Regions from separate parts of the Halobacillus sp. ABR2_026 genome, predicted to be linked through region 3. Evidence: riboswitches for the same ligand, from Rfam matches in the RefSeq annotation. Region 3 holds a riboswitch; each other region holds the start of a gene.
What was found. Region 3 has a riboswitch for S-adenosylmethionine ahead of ACXADE_RS12290 (homocysteine S-methyltransferase family protein). Riboswitches for the same ligand answer to the same signal wherever they lie in the genome.

Region 1 (4,013 bases), 1.2 Mb from region 3:
CATCTTCTATATGCACGGAACTTTTCGACCATATCACCAATGGTTTCCATTGCTTAGCCGCCGTTAGTACTTCACTTGAAGCTTCTTCCACATAAAAGATATCCCATTGGGTGTCTTCGGCTTTCTGGACGTCTTCAAGGTTGTCGAAGGCAGCCACTACGTACCCCAGCTTTTCCAACCTGCTTTGTTCTACCGGATCTAATCCGACACCAGCAATCACTCTTTTTCTAATTTCCCCGTTTGTTCGGTCCAGGGAGGATGATAGCAGTTCCTGAGCCGGATGTTTCTTTTCCTTATACGCATTTGTAATCCCTGTCGCCTTGTATATCGCATAGTCTAAGTCCTGAATTAGATCCTCCACAGACTCTAAACCGACAGACAATCGGACAAGTTCTTCTTTTACTCCGGATTTTTTCAGGTTTTCATCACTTAACTGCTGGTGGGTAGTGGAGGCGGGGTGGATAATGAGCGATTTGGCATCCCCTACGTTAGCCACATGCGACCAGATTGTACTTTCATCGATCAATCGTCTTCCTGCATCCCGACCCCCTTTGATTCCGAAAACTACGATAGAGCCGTGACCATAATGGAAGTACTTTTCTGCAAGCTGGTGAGTAGAATGATCTTTTAACCCAGGGTAGTTCACCCATTCGACACCATCGTGTTCATTCAGAAAATTGGCGATCTCAAGGGCTTGGTCGGCATGAGTTTTGATTCTTAAGTGTAAAGTCTCTAACCCTTGTAAAAGGAGAAAAGCGTTCTGGGGGCTGAGGCATGCTCCAATATCACGGAGCAGCTGGACACGCAGCTTGATGGCGAATGCTGCCGGTCCGGCATCGATTCCAAAGCGGATCCCGTTATAGCTTTCATCAGGTTCCGTGAATCCAGGGAATTTTTCATGGTTCCAATTGAATCGTCCGCTGTCTACGACAACACCTCCGATGGCTGTGCCATGTCCGCCGATCCATTTCGTTGCGGAATGGACGACAATATCGGCTCCCCAGTCAATGGGACGGCACACATATGGAGTAGCAAAAGTGTTGTCGATGATGAACGGGATGTGGTGTTCATGAGCTATATCTGCTACCGCTTCAATATCCAACACATTTAAACTGGGATTTCCGATGGTCTCTGCAAAAATCGCTTTTGTTTTTGGAGTGATGGCTTTGGCAAAAGACTCGGAATCATCGTCATCAACAAAATTTACGGTGATTCCATAGCGCGGAAGAGTGTGGACGAACAAATTGTATGTGCCGCCGTAAAGGTTTGTGGAGGTCACAATTTCGTCACCAGCTCCAGCGACATTCAAAATGGCCATCGTGATCGCAGACATCCCTGATGATGTAGCTACAGCTGCCACCCCGTCTTCAAGAAGAGCAATTCGTTGCTCGAATACATCGACGGTGGGATTCCCGATGCGTGTATAGATGTTACCGGGTTCTGCCAGGGAAAATAGGTTTTGAGCATGTTCTGTATCATTGAAAACGTAAGAGGTGGTCTGGTAAATCGGTACGGCACGGGATCCTGTAGAAGGATCGGGCTCCTGTCCTCCGTGAAGCAGATTCGTTTCTGGACCGAACGTATGGAATGGTGTACTCATGGAAAAATTCCTCCTCTGATTTTTTCCTAGGGCATCCATCGTGGGGAAAAGGGAAAATGTAAAAGCCCTCTTCTAAAATAAGAAGAGGGCTTTATGTATCATTACCTCCCCTTATCTTTCAGATCTTTTGATCTGTAGGATGTAGCACCTTTTCAAGTTTTCACCTTGAAGGTTGCCGGGCGTCGTAGGGCCTAGTCCCTCTGCCGCTCTCGATAAGAGTTGTTTTTATTAAATTTATCTGACTTGTTTGAAATTATAAAGCCGACCTCCACTGTTGTCAAACAATTTCAAAAATATAAGTTACGTTTGAATAGCCTGAGCTGTGGGAATGGATTATTAAGTCTATGAGATAGGAGTGAAGTTCATGAAACAATATAGTGTTGTACCTAATAAAGATGTGACTGGATGGTTCGTTAAAATCGAGGATGTCGCTCCGACAGACCTTTACGATGAGCGCGATACGGCAGTTGCTAAGGCTGAGGAAATCGCAAAGGATAACAAACCGAGTAAGCTTCAAATCCTGGATCAGAACCACGAAGTGGAAGAAGAACGCACCTATTAAGAAAAACTCCCGGTAACGGGAGTTTTTTTGTTTTTGCCCTGCTTAAGCCTATGGTGGGTTCTATCCAAACTGTCTGTAGGCTGCATTCCTCAGAATCCCTCCATTAATGCTGTAACGGACTGAGTGGAGCAATAAAGAAAGATGAGAGCTTCTAGTGTTTTACAAGTAAGGCAGGTATGATGGAGGTAGATCATCTACGAAGGTGTGTGCAATTATGAACAATAAATACGATTTCATCATCGTCGGTGCACGTGCAGCCGGCGCAAGTCTGGCCATCCTTTTAGGGAAAATGGGGAAAAAGGTGCTCCTTTTGGATAAATCCCGTTTTCCCAGTGATACACTATCCACTCACTTTATGTCCCACACTGAGTTCCTGAAGAGGTTGGGGGTCCTCGATCAATTGGAGAGTTCCGGATTAAGGAAAGTGAATCGTATGCGTACCTACATAGGAAGCAGTTTTGTCGAGGGTCCGAGGACAGCCTATACCATTATTCCGAAGCGGGACAGGCTGGATGCGATCCTTATTGAACAAGCCCTGAAATTCTCTTCCATCGACTTTAAACCAGAGACGCCCGTTCGGGAATTGATTTGGGAAGGAGAGCGGGTCGTTGGTGTTCAGTATATTGAAAATGGCAAGAGAGCTTCTGCCTATGCACATATAATTGTCGGAGCAGATGGAAAGAATTCCAATATTGCACATTGGACAGGGGCACGTAAGCAGAAAGAAACGAAACCGCTGCGCCCGGTTGTGTACGGATATTTCCATGGAGTCGATGCGTTGCCTGAGCCTGTTACAGAAATCTTTCTCCATGAAGGAAGGATCGGATTTGTTTTTCCAATGGAACCTGAACGGGACTGCTTAGGCATCGAACTTCATCCAGAAGAATTCAAAACTGTGATGCAGGATCCAGAAGCTTCGTTTAAACGAATGTTTGATCAATTGTATGGAATGAAAAACAGGATGGAGGCAGCCAGTCTTCAAGGGAGAATCATCGGGACGCCTGGAGTGCCGAACTTCTTTAGGGAAGCTTTTGGAAAGGGCTGGACTCTGATTGGAGATGCGGGTCATTGCAAAGATCCGAGCACGGGGTTAGGGATTAATGATGCCTTTTTACAGGCCTTTTTACTGGCGGAAGCCTGTGGCCGGATGGATGAGGGCGTTCCTGAAGAAGAAGCCTTGAAGGAGTTTGCAGAAAAAAGAGATGAACAGCTTTTCCCTGGTTTTCAAATGACGCTGGATTACATACGAACTTTAAGAAAATGGACGTCAGATGAAGTGGCTTTGTTCCAATCCATCGCCGCTAATCCCATGGTTTGGAACAAACTCGTTCCCCATTTGTCCCGTCATTTAAAAGAGGATACAGCTGACTTCCCTCTTCTTCATAATGCCGTAGAAGGGGAGGCGGAACACTTCGGATTCAACAAGGATTCCTAGTTGGAAAAGTCGAATGTAAGGAGTGAGGTGATCAATGTGGAATGGACAAAAGAAACCGCCTTTGCCAAGCTTCAGGAGATTTATGACGATAAAGTAATGCAGGATGAAAAACGAAGAGTGTTTCAACAGGTGCATAACCATTTGCTGCAGCATTTAGACGACCTTGCTGTACCTTCAGGATTGAAAGAAAAATCCCGGGAGCAACTCCAATTTTTCAAGGAATATACGTTCATGCCTGGTGACAACTTGTTTCAGTCGATGAGGTACGTTTTTCTGTTGGCACGAGGTGAAAAAGAAAGAGAGGCCGAGGAGACGCGGGAGCACTTGAACCGAATCTATCGTTCTCTTTATCAGCCGGCGGGGTTGAAAAACCCTTATATCCCTGACTCTTTTTGGGATACGCCTTTAGGTGTAGC
Region 2 (4,013 bases), 2.1 Mb from region 3:
CTCCCCTTCCGCATCCGAACAACCGAATAATCCAAAGGTTGTCAGCAATCCTATGGTGATCGCTATTTTTTTCAACTTCATGCCGAATCCTCCTTTATAGTTCGCATGCGTACGTATCGATGGTTCCTCTTAAACGCTGGGCTTCCTTATACGTGCAGCGGTTATGGACCACTTCGAGTCCAGCTTCACTTGCAATTTCCGCAGCCTTTGGTGCGATGACTCCTTCCTGCAGCCAAAACACACCTGGCCGTATTTCAGCAGCTTCTTCAGCAATTCCAATCGCTGCTTCGGGACTACGGAAAACTTGAACAACATCGACTTTAAATGGAATCGATCTCAAATCCGGATAAGAAGTTTCTCCGAGAACCTCGGTTTCCCTCGGATTGACCGGCACAATCTGATACCCCATTCTCTGCATCTTTCTCGCCAGACGATGACTCGGTCGGGACGGTTTTCCACTTAGTCCGACTACAGCTAAACGTTTCGGGCGTGTCGTTCCATCCTCTTCCGTTTTGGAAGAGCTCAGGGCCCATTTGATGACACCTTCATCATTTTCAGTGATGGATTTTTGACTTCCTTCTCTTCCTGTCGCTTTCCCAATCGCACGATCAAGGTCATTGATCAAGTCCTTACTCGATTCAAGCCCAATGGATAACCTGATCAACTCTTCTTTCACTCCGCTTGCTGCAAGATCTTCCACGGATAATTGCTGGTGAGTCGTCGATGCCGGATGGATGATTAATGACTTTGCATCTCCCACATTCGCCACGTGGGACCAGAGGGAAATATTGTTGATCACTTGCCTTCCTGCTTCTCTCCCTCCTTTGATACCAAAGTTAACGATTGATCCATACCCTCCTTCAAGATACTTGCTGGCAAGCGAATGAGCTGGATGGTTGGACAACCCTGGGTAGGCGACCCACTCGACATCTGGATGGCCTTGTAAGTATTCAGCAATTTCCTGAGCATTATCTCCATGCCTCGCTACGCGAAGGTGTAGTGTTTCTAATCCTTGAAGCAGCAAGAAGGCGTTCTGTGGACTTAAACAGGATCCAAAGTCACGAAGAAGCTGGACACGCAGTTTAGTGATATAGGCGAGCGTGCCAAAATCAGCGGCATAGACAATTCCGTTGTAACTATCATCAGGCTCTGTAAAAACCGGGTGTTTTCCATTTCCCCAGTCAAACCTTCCTCCGTCTACAACAATACCCCCGATGGCTGTTCCATGACCGCCGATCCATTTTGTTGCCGAATGGATCACAATATCAGCGCCGTGCTCGATCGGGCGGCAGGTATACGGAGTTGCAAATGTGTTATCAATTAATAATGGAAGTTTGTATTCATGAGCTACAGTGGCAATTTTTTCAATATCCAGCACGTGTAAACTTGGGTTCCCAATGGTTTCGGCAAAAACAGCTTTTGTCTTTTCCGTAATGGCTGCGCGGAAGTTTTCCGGGTTCTCAGGGTCGACAAAATGAACTTTAATGCCATATCGTGGTAAAGTATTTGCGAATAAATTATAGGTCCCTCCATATAGATTCGATGCTGCAACGACCTCATCCCCGGAACCGGCAATATTCAAGATCGATAAAGCAATAGCTGACATCCCGGATGCTGTAGCTACAGAAGCAACGCCCCCTTCCAGTAAGGCCATCCGTTTTTCAAAGACATCCACGGTGGGATTCCCAATTCGAGAATATATATTTCCGGGTTCATCGAGAGCAAAAAGGCTTTGAGCATGATCCGTGTCATGAAAGACATAAGAAGTCGTCTGATAAATCGGCACAGCTCGTGATCCTGTGGTCGGGTCCGGTGACTGTCCTCCGTGCAAGGAAATCGTGTCTACATCATAGCTTTCAAAAGAATGGGTCATCTTCTATTCCTCCTTAAATGGTAACTATCCGTATAAATAAAGTTGGCTTTAAAGCGATAAGTCGCTTCATGTCCGCCTCCACACCAAAAAACCCTCTTCCAAATAAGAAGAGGGTTGATCCTATACATTCCTCCCCTTATCTGCCAGATCGATGATGATCTGTAGGACTTGGCACCTTTTCAAACCGATGTTTGAAGGTTGCCGGGCTTCACAGGGCCTATTCCCTCAGCCACTCTTGATAAGAGATGTATTCAGTTAAATGATTATGTTGTGAAGTATAACGGATAACAATCAGAAAAGTCAATCATTTTTGAATATTTATGATATTGAAGCTTCTATTGATTTTTTCAACTGTTCAATGATGTCCTCATGGTCTTCAATGCCGATCGATAGACGAATGACATAATCATTGATACCGATTTTCTCTCGCTCCTGTTCTGACAAAGCACGGTGAGATGTCCGTACAGGATAAGAAACGGTGGTTTCCACCCCGGCCAGGGTAGGAGCTATTTTAATCCACCCGAGGGACTTGAAAAATGTCTCAATATTAATGGAATCCAGAAGCTCAATCGTGACAATGGCTCCATTTCCCTGCTCGGATACCCGCTGAGGATAGTGAACCGTACGGATGGCCTCATGGTCAGCAAAGGCTTTCGCTACTTCTTCTGCATTGTATGATTGCTTTTTCATTCGCAGACCTAAAGTTTTCGCTCCGCGTTGTGTTAACCATGCTTCAAACGGGCTGAGGTTCGCACCTAACGTGACGATTTTTTGTGATGCCTTTTGAATCGAATCTTCACTTCCAACCAAAACTCCACACGTTACATCACTATGGCCCCCGATATATTTCGTCCCACTATGTACCACTAAATCTACCCCTTGTTCATAGGGCTGGAGCAGATAAGGAGTAGCGAACGTATTGTCGACCATTGTCTTCAAGTTTTTTTCTTTAGCAAGGTCAACAATACCCGCTAAATCTTCCACCCGAAGGAACGGATTTGAAATCGATTCCGTATACAACAATTTCGTCTTGTCTGTAATCGCTTCTTTTACCTCCTGCAAATTTGCGAATGAAACCATCGTCACATCGATACCGAATGTCGGAAGTTCTTTGGTGAGAAGTTTATGGGTACCCCCATACACATCCTCTGCCGCCACTATATGCTCCCCGGGTTTTACCACCGCTAACACCCCTGCGAGGATAGCTGACATCCCTGAGGAGGAAGCCACACCAGCAGGCGCTTTCTCCAATGCCGCCACGGTCCCTGCCAATTCATCCGTATTCGGATTACGCTCTCTCGTATATAAATAAGGGCTCTCTCCCTCATAATAACTTTCCAAATGGTCAAGGTCCTTGAAAGTAAAGGCTGATGTTTGATAAATCGGTGTACTTTTGCTATTTGGCACAAGAGTCTGATCCGCTTTATGATGCACAATTTTCGTATCAAATGATGGATTAGTCATCTCATATCTCCTCCCTCTTCACTTAATCTGAAATTATATAGAAAACAGCAGAATATTGTCAAAGTTTTTCGACATATTCACGTAAAGATTGAATGATATAACGTTCGTACCCTTTTTCATGGGGGACAAAGTCCTCCTGCCTTACGATTCTTTCTTTCCCATTGAGCAGGGACACACCCTTCATCGGGACGCCTTCATCCTTTGCCACCATATCTTCGAGAGAAACCTTAATGACATCTTCCACCTCTTCTCCGAGTGAAAACTCCATTCCCACGGTCCAAGGCAGAAAATAAACACGGCAGATTTCCCTGTCCAAAAGGTCCCCCACCTGCAATTGCTCCTTATAATGTCCTTGTGGGATCAATTCTTCTGGTTTCACCGATACCCCGATCTCCTCTTCTATTTCACGAACACCTGCTTGCCATACATCTTCTCCCGCTTCAATATGGCCGGCGGCGGTTATGTCGTACAGACTAGGAAAATCCTTTTTATGTCTGGACCTGAGCTGGAGCAGAAGATACATCTTCCCCTCTGTAACTTGAAACATCCAGCAATGGAACGTTTCGTGCCAATCCCCGTCCACATGGACTTCTCCTCTTTCTTTGATACCGATCGGTTCTTCCGCTTCACTAAAGATCGTCAGCATTTCTCTCATTTAAATCGCCAACCCTTCTTA
Region 3 (4,013 bases):
ATAGCTTGTGAGGGAGTTATCCTTTATAATGTAAGGGAATTCAACAGGGAATGGAGTGCCTCTATGACTTACAACGATGAATATTTCATGAAACTAGCAATTGAACAGGCAACAAAATCCAGGGCGGAAGGAAACGAACCCTTTGGTGCTATCCTGGTTAAAGGCAATGAAATAGTTAAGATTGCTGAGAATAAAGTACATACTGACTCAGATCCCACCTACCATGCAGAAATAGGGCTGATCAGAGATTTTTGTTCAGAGAACCGGCTGTTTGACTTAGCAGAATATACCCTTTACACAAGCTGCGAGCCTTGCGTGATGTGTTCAGGTGCTATGGTATGGGCTAATCTTGGGAAAATGGTATACAGCGTCACTCACGATCAGTTGGCTCATATTGCAGGAGACAACATTATGATCTCCTGTAAAGAAGTATTTTCTAAAAGCCCGCTGAAGCCTAAGGTTGTAGAACAAGTTTTAAATGAAGAAGGTTTGAAAGTCTTTGATGGGTACACATTTGGATAACCGAGATCCCCAGACAGCACCACTTTTGTCTGGGGTATTTTTTTGGCCTTCTTTCCGTTTATTGAGTTACTTTTTGTATCACAACGGGATCTTTATACAAATCTTTGGAAGAGGATGGTACAATGACCAAAACATGGAGGTGTAGAAATGAGTGAAGAGAAAAGAGTGACATTTATGCTGCCCCACCACCAAAAAGAAGCTTCAGTCGCAGATACTTCAAACGATAAATACCTTGAATTTCTACCTGATGAACTGACAGAATTGGTCAATTCTTTTCATGGGTTTGAACTTGATACGATTGAGTTACACGTGACAGGGGCCCTTGATGCTGGAGGAGCTACAAAGCTCTTTGTCGATTTTTCAGGCGAAGCCGGGATGAAATTCACGCTGAGGAGAAAGGATCTCTAGGAGGAGACCATTAGTAGAAGGACTGGATGGAAGAGAAACGCCTGCCCTCATATGGGACAGGCGTTATTCCTTATGCTTTTGTCTTATAGGAAGTTATGTGATCCTGAAGCGTATCGTCACTGCCGAATAGGAAGTGTTTCTCCATATCCGGTGAATAGGTGGAGTTAACGGCTTTACGTCCCACAGTTTCTGCCACTTCACGAAGCATCGCCGGAGAGGCTCCGCAGCAGAGTCCCAGGTAGTTTACGCCAATCTGATGGGCTTTTTTGGCCCATTCCGCAAGCTCATAGCGATTCGTGTAAAGCGGATCCAATGATGTTGGGAATGTTGTCTCTGTTGGTAATGTACAGGCGCAGCCACCGTCGGGCAGGTTGAAGAAAGTAGGGTGTTCTTCTGTTGTACGGTAAGGTATGGGAAGAGCGCCTACATAACCATTTACCGAATTCCGTATTTTTTCAACATACGGTTGCATCGTCGCCGGTCCACGGAAACAGTTCATCCCCACGACAAGAGCACCTTTTTCTTCTAATAACCGACAGGCTTCTTCTACTTCATACCCGTCCCGCAAAATGTTTTCGCCCATCAAACCGAAAGTGATGACAGCTGGAAGGTCTTGTTTTTTGATTTCTTCAAGAGCGATTAAAGCTTCTTCATAATAGTAGAAGGTCTCGCCGTTCACAAAGTCTACGCCCTCTTCCTTGCACCAGCCAATCATTTCGGCGAACATGCTTCTTGTTTTTTCGACCGCTTCAGGGTCATCAGGGTTGAATAAGTTTGTGTTGGAAATGTTTCCAGCTACGAGTGCTTCTTCCTCAGGGTGTTCCCTTGCAACTTCCTTGGCTAAGCGGATGGCCTGACGATTGAGCGGTTCTAACAAATCTTCTTTGCCTATGATCCTCATTTTTTCACGGTGGCCATTATATGTGAAGGCTAAGACGATATCAGAGCCTGCGAGCATATAATCCCTGTACGTCTGTTTCAATGCCTGGGGGTTATCTAGCGCTACTTCAGGCACGAATGAGCCGGCCTGCAAATATCCCCGACGTTCTAATTCAAATAAGTAACCTTCTCCACAGATGACAGGTCCATCCTGCAGCCTTTGTTCCAGTGATCGTTTCATTTTAACAACATCCTTTCCACTTATTAATATTTATTAGAAAGCTAATGTCCAACTAGGAGGACAAGCTGACTTCTTCAAGTAGCTTTGCGATTGTGAACATTTCCAGAAAAAATAAAGGACCTCCTTGAATAAGGGGTCCTTTAGTGAATAAAGCATCTCCTTATCTTCAAGGTAAAAAACTACCTTCTGGATTTAGCACCATGCCGATGGCTGGTTGCTGAGGTATCTACGGGCCAGTCCCTACACCTCTCTGGATAAGTTCTACTATTATTTATTTGTAAATGATTCCTTTACGGATGCTTTCTTCCGTGTCGAAGAAGAATGAATGATCAAAATTGGAAGTTCATCTTTTCGCTTGCGTATTACAATACAGGAAATCATATAAGGAATCAATAGAATTTTCAAAAAATATTTTCGTTTGTTACGGTAGGGGGAACTAGTATGTATAAGTGGTATCCTAAATTAATCATGGATGGAATATCAAGAAAAATGCGGGGAGGAATACAGATGAAAACCATCAGATGGGGAATTATTGGGTGCGGGGATGTAACAGAAGTTAAAAGCGGACCTGCTTTCCAAAAAATCAGGCAAAGCTCTCTTCAAGCTGTAATGAGGCGGAATGGGGAAAAAGCGAAAGATTATGCCGAACGTCATGGAGTACCTGCATGGTATGACAAGGCAGAGGATTTAATTTGCGATGAAAAGGTTGACGCTGTGTATATTGCTACACCACCTTCGTCACATAAAGAATATGTCATCATGGCCGCTAAAGCAGGGAAGCCTGTCTATGTTGAAAAACCTATGGCTTCGAGCCTCGAGGAATGTGAAGAAATGGTACGTATATGTGAGGAAAGTGATGTCCCATTATTTACAGCTTATTATCGGAGATCTCTTCCGAAGTTCTTAAAGGTGAAAGATTTGCTTGGAACAGGGGCGATTGGAAAGGTACGGTTTGCCTCTATCCAGCAGACGCAGCAGATCATATCAAAGGATGAGCATGGGAATTGGCCGTGGCGGGTGATGCCGGAAAAAAGTGGGGCAGGGTTGTTTTATGATGTCGGGTCTCATACGTTAGATCTGTTCGACTATTTACTGGGTTCGTTGGGTGATGTCCGAGGGTTCGGGGTTAATCTTGCTGATTGTTATCCAGCAGAGGACACGGTTAGCGGGGTTTGGAGGTTTGAGAGTGGTGCTGTGGGGACGGGAGTGTGGAATTTTTCTTCTTATAAAAATGAGGACGATAATCGGATTGTTGGAACCAGAGGAGAAATACAATTCTCCACGTTCGATGATAAACCGGTCGTCCTTATCAACGATTCAGGGGAAGAATCATATTATTTCGAGCGGCCCAAACACATCCAACAAGCCCATATTCAAACGATTGTGGATGAGCTGCTAGGGAGAGGTACCAGTCCAAGTACTGGTAAATCCGCTCTTCGGACCAACAGGGTAATGGGGGAGCTTGTCAAAGAGTACTATCAAGATTTTGGGTGATACTCCAGCCGTTCCGTTCAGGAACGGTTTTCCTGTGCATATGGATAGACTTACGGAGAAAATGAAGATAAAATCAAAGTTTAACAGTTTCGAAAACTTGGGGACTATATTCAAGGGATTGTAAATTGAAGATTGAATAGAAGAAGGTGTTTATTTATGTTACATAATCCAACAGGGAAAGAGAGAATAGGTCTTGCTTTCCTTCTCGGTATGCTCGGGATTCTGGGGCCATTAAATATCGATATGTACCTGCCCAGTTTTCCGGGGATCGCATCTGACCTAGAGACGAACGCATCACTCGTCCAGCTTAGTTTAACGACCTGTCTCATCGGTCTTGCCGTCGGACAGATTGTCGTCGGTCCGGTAAGTGATTCGCAAGGAAGGAAGAAACCACTGATCATCTTCCTCTCTCTTTTCGCCCTGGCTTCCCTCCTTTGTGCGCTTGCGCCTAATATTCTTATCCTGGTTG

Region 1: linked by a shared signal. The riboswitch ahead of ACXADE_RS18250 (O-acetylhomoserine aminocarboxypropyltransferase/cysteine synthase family protein) and the one ahead of ACXADE_RS12290 (homocysteine S-methyltransferase family protein) in region 3 are both predicted to bind S-adenosylmethionine.
Region 2: linked by a shared signal. The riboswitch ahead of ACXADE_RS01430 (PLP-dependent aspartate aminotransferase family protein) and the one ahead of ACXADE_RS12290 (homocysteine S-methyltransferase family protein) in region 3 are both predicted to bind S-adenosylmethionine.

The regions. Positions count from the first base shown of each region.
Region 1 covers NZ_JBSWTM010000001.1:3,587,727-3,591,739, reverse strand. Annotated here, with positions in the region: gene ACXADE_RS18250 (O-acetylhomoserine aminocarboxypropyltransferase/cysteine synthase family protein) at 1-1,600, opposite strand, end outside; SAM riboswitch class I at 1,709-1,819, opposite strand; gene ACXADE_RS18245 (DUF2188 domain-containing protein) at 1,965-2,162, shown strand; gene ACXADE_RS18240 (NAD(P)/FAD-dependent oxidoreductase) at 2,377-3,597, shown strand; gene ACXADE_RS18235 (hypothetical protein) at 3,598-4,013, shown strand, end outside.
Region 2 covers NZ_JBSWTM010000001.1:258,639-262,651, reverse strand. Annotated here, with positions in the region: gene ACXADE_RS01435 (aliphatic sulfonate ABC transporter substrate-binding protein) at 1-81, opposite strand, end outside; gene ACXADE_RS01430 (PLP-dependent aspartate aminotransferase family protein) at 95-1,873, opposite strand; SAM riboswitch class I at 2,007-2,118, opposite strand; gene ACXADE_RS01425 (trans-sulfuration enzyme family protein) at 2,192-3,337, opposite strand; gene ACXADE_RS01420 (NUDIX hydrolase) at 3,396-3,992, opposite strand.
Region 3 covers NZ_JBSWTM010000001.1:2,359,977-2,363,989, reverse strand. Annotated here, with positions in the region: gene ACXADE_RS12300 (nucleoside deaminase) at 64-522, shown strand; gene ACXADE_RS12295 (hypothetical protein) at 670-930, shown strand; gene ACXADE_RS12290 (homocysteine S-methyltransferase family protein) at 1,001-2,050, opposite strand; SAM riboswitch class I at 2,208-2,311, opposite strand; gene ACXADE_RS12285 (Gfo/Idh/MocA family protein) at 2,558-3,544, shown strand; gene ACXADE_RS12280 (Bcr/CflA family efflux MFS transporter) at 3,701-4,013, shown strand, end outside.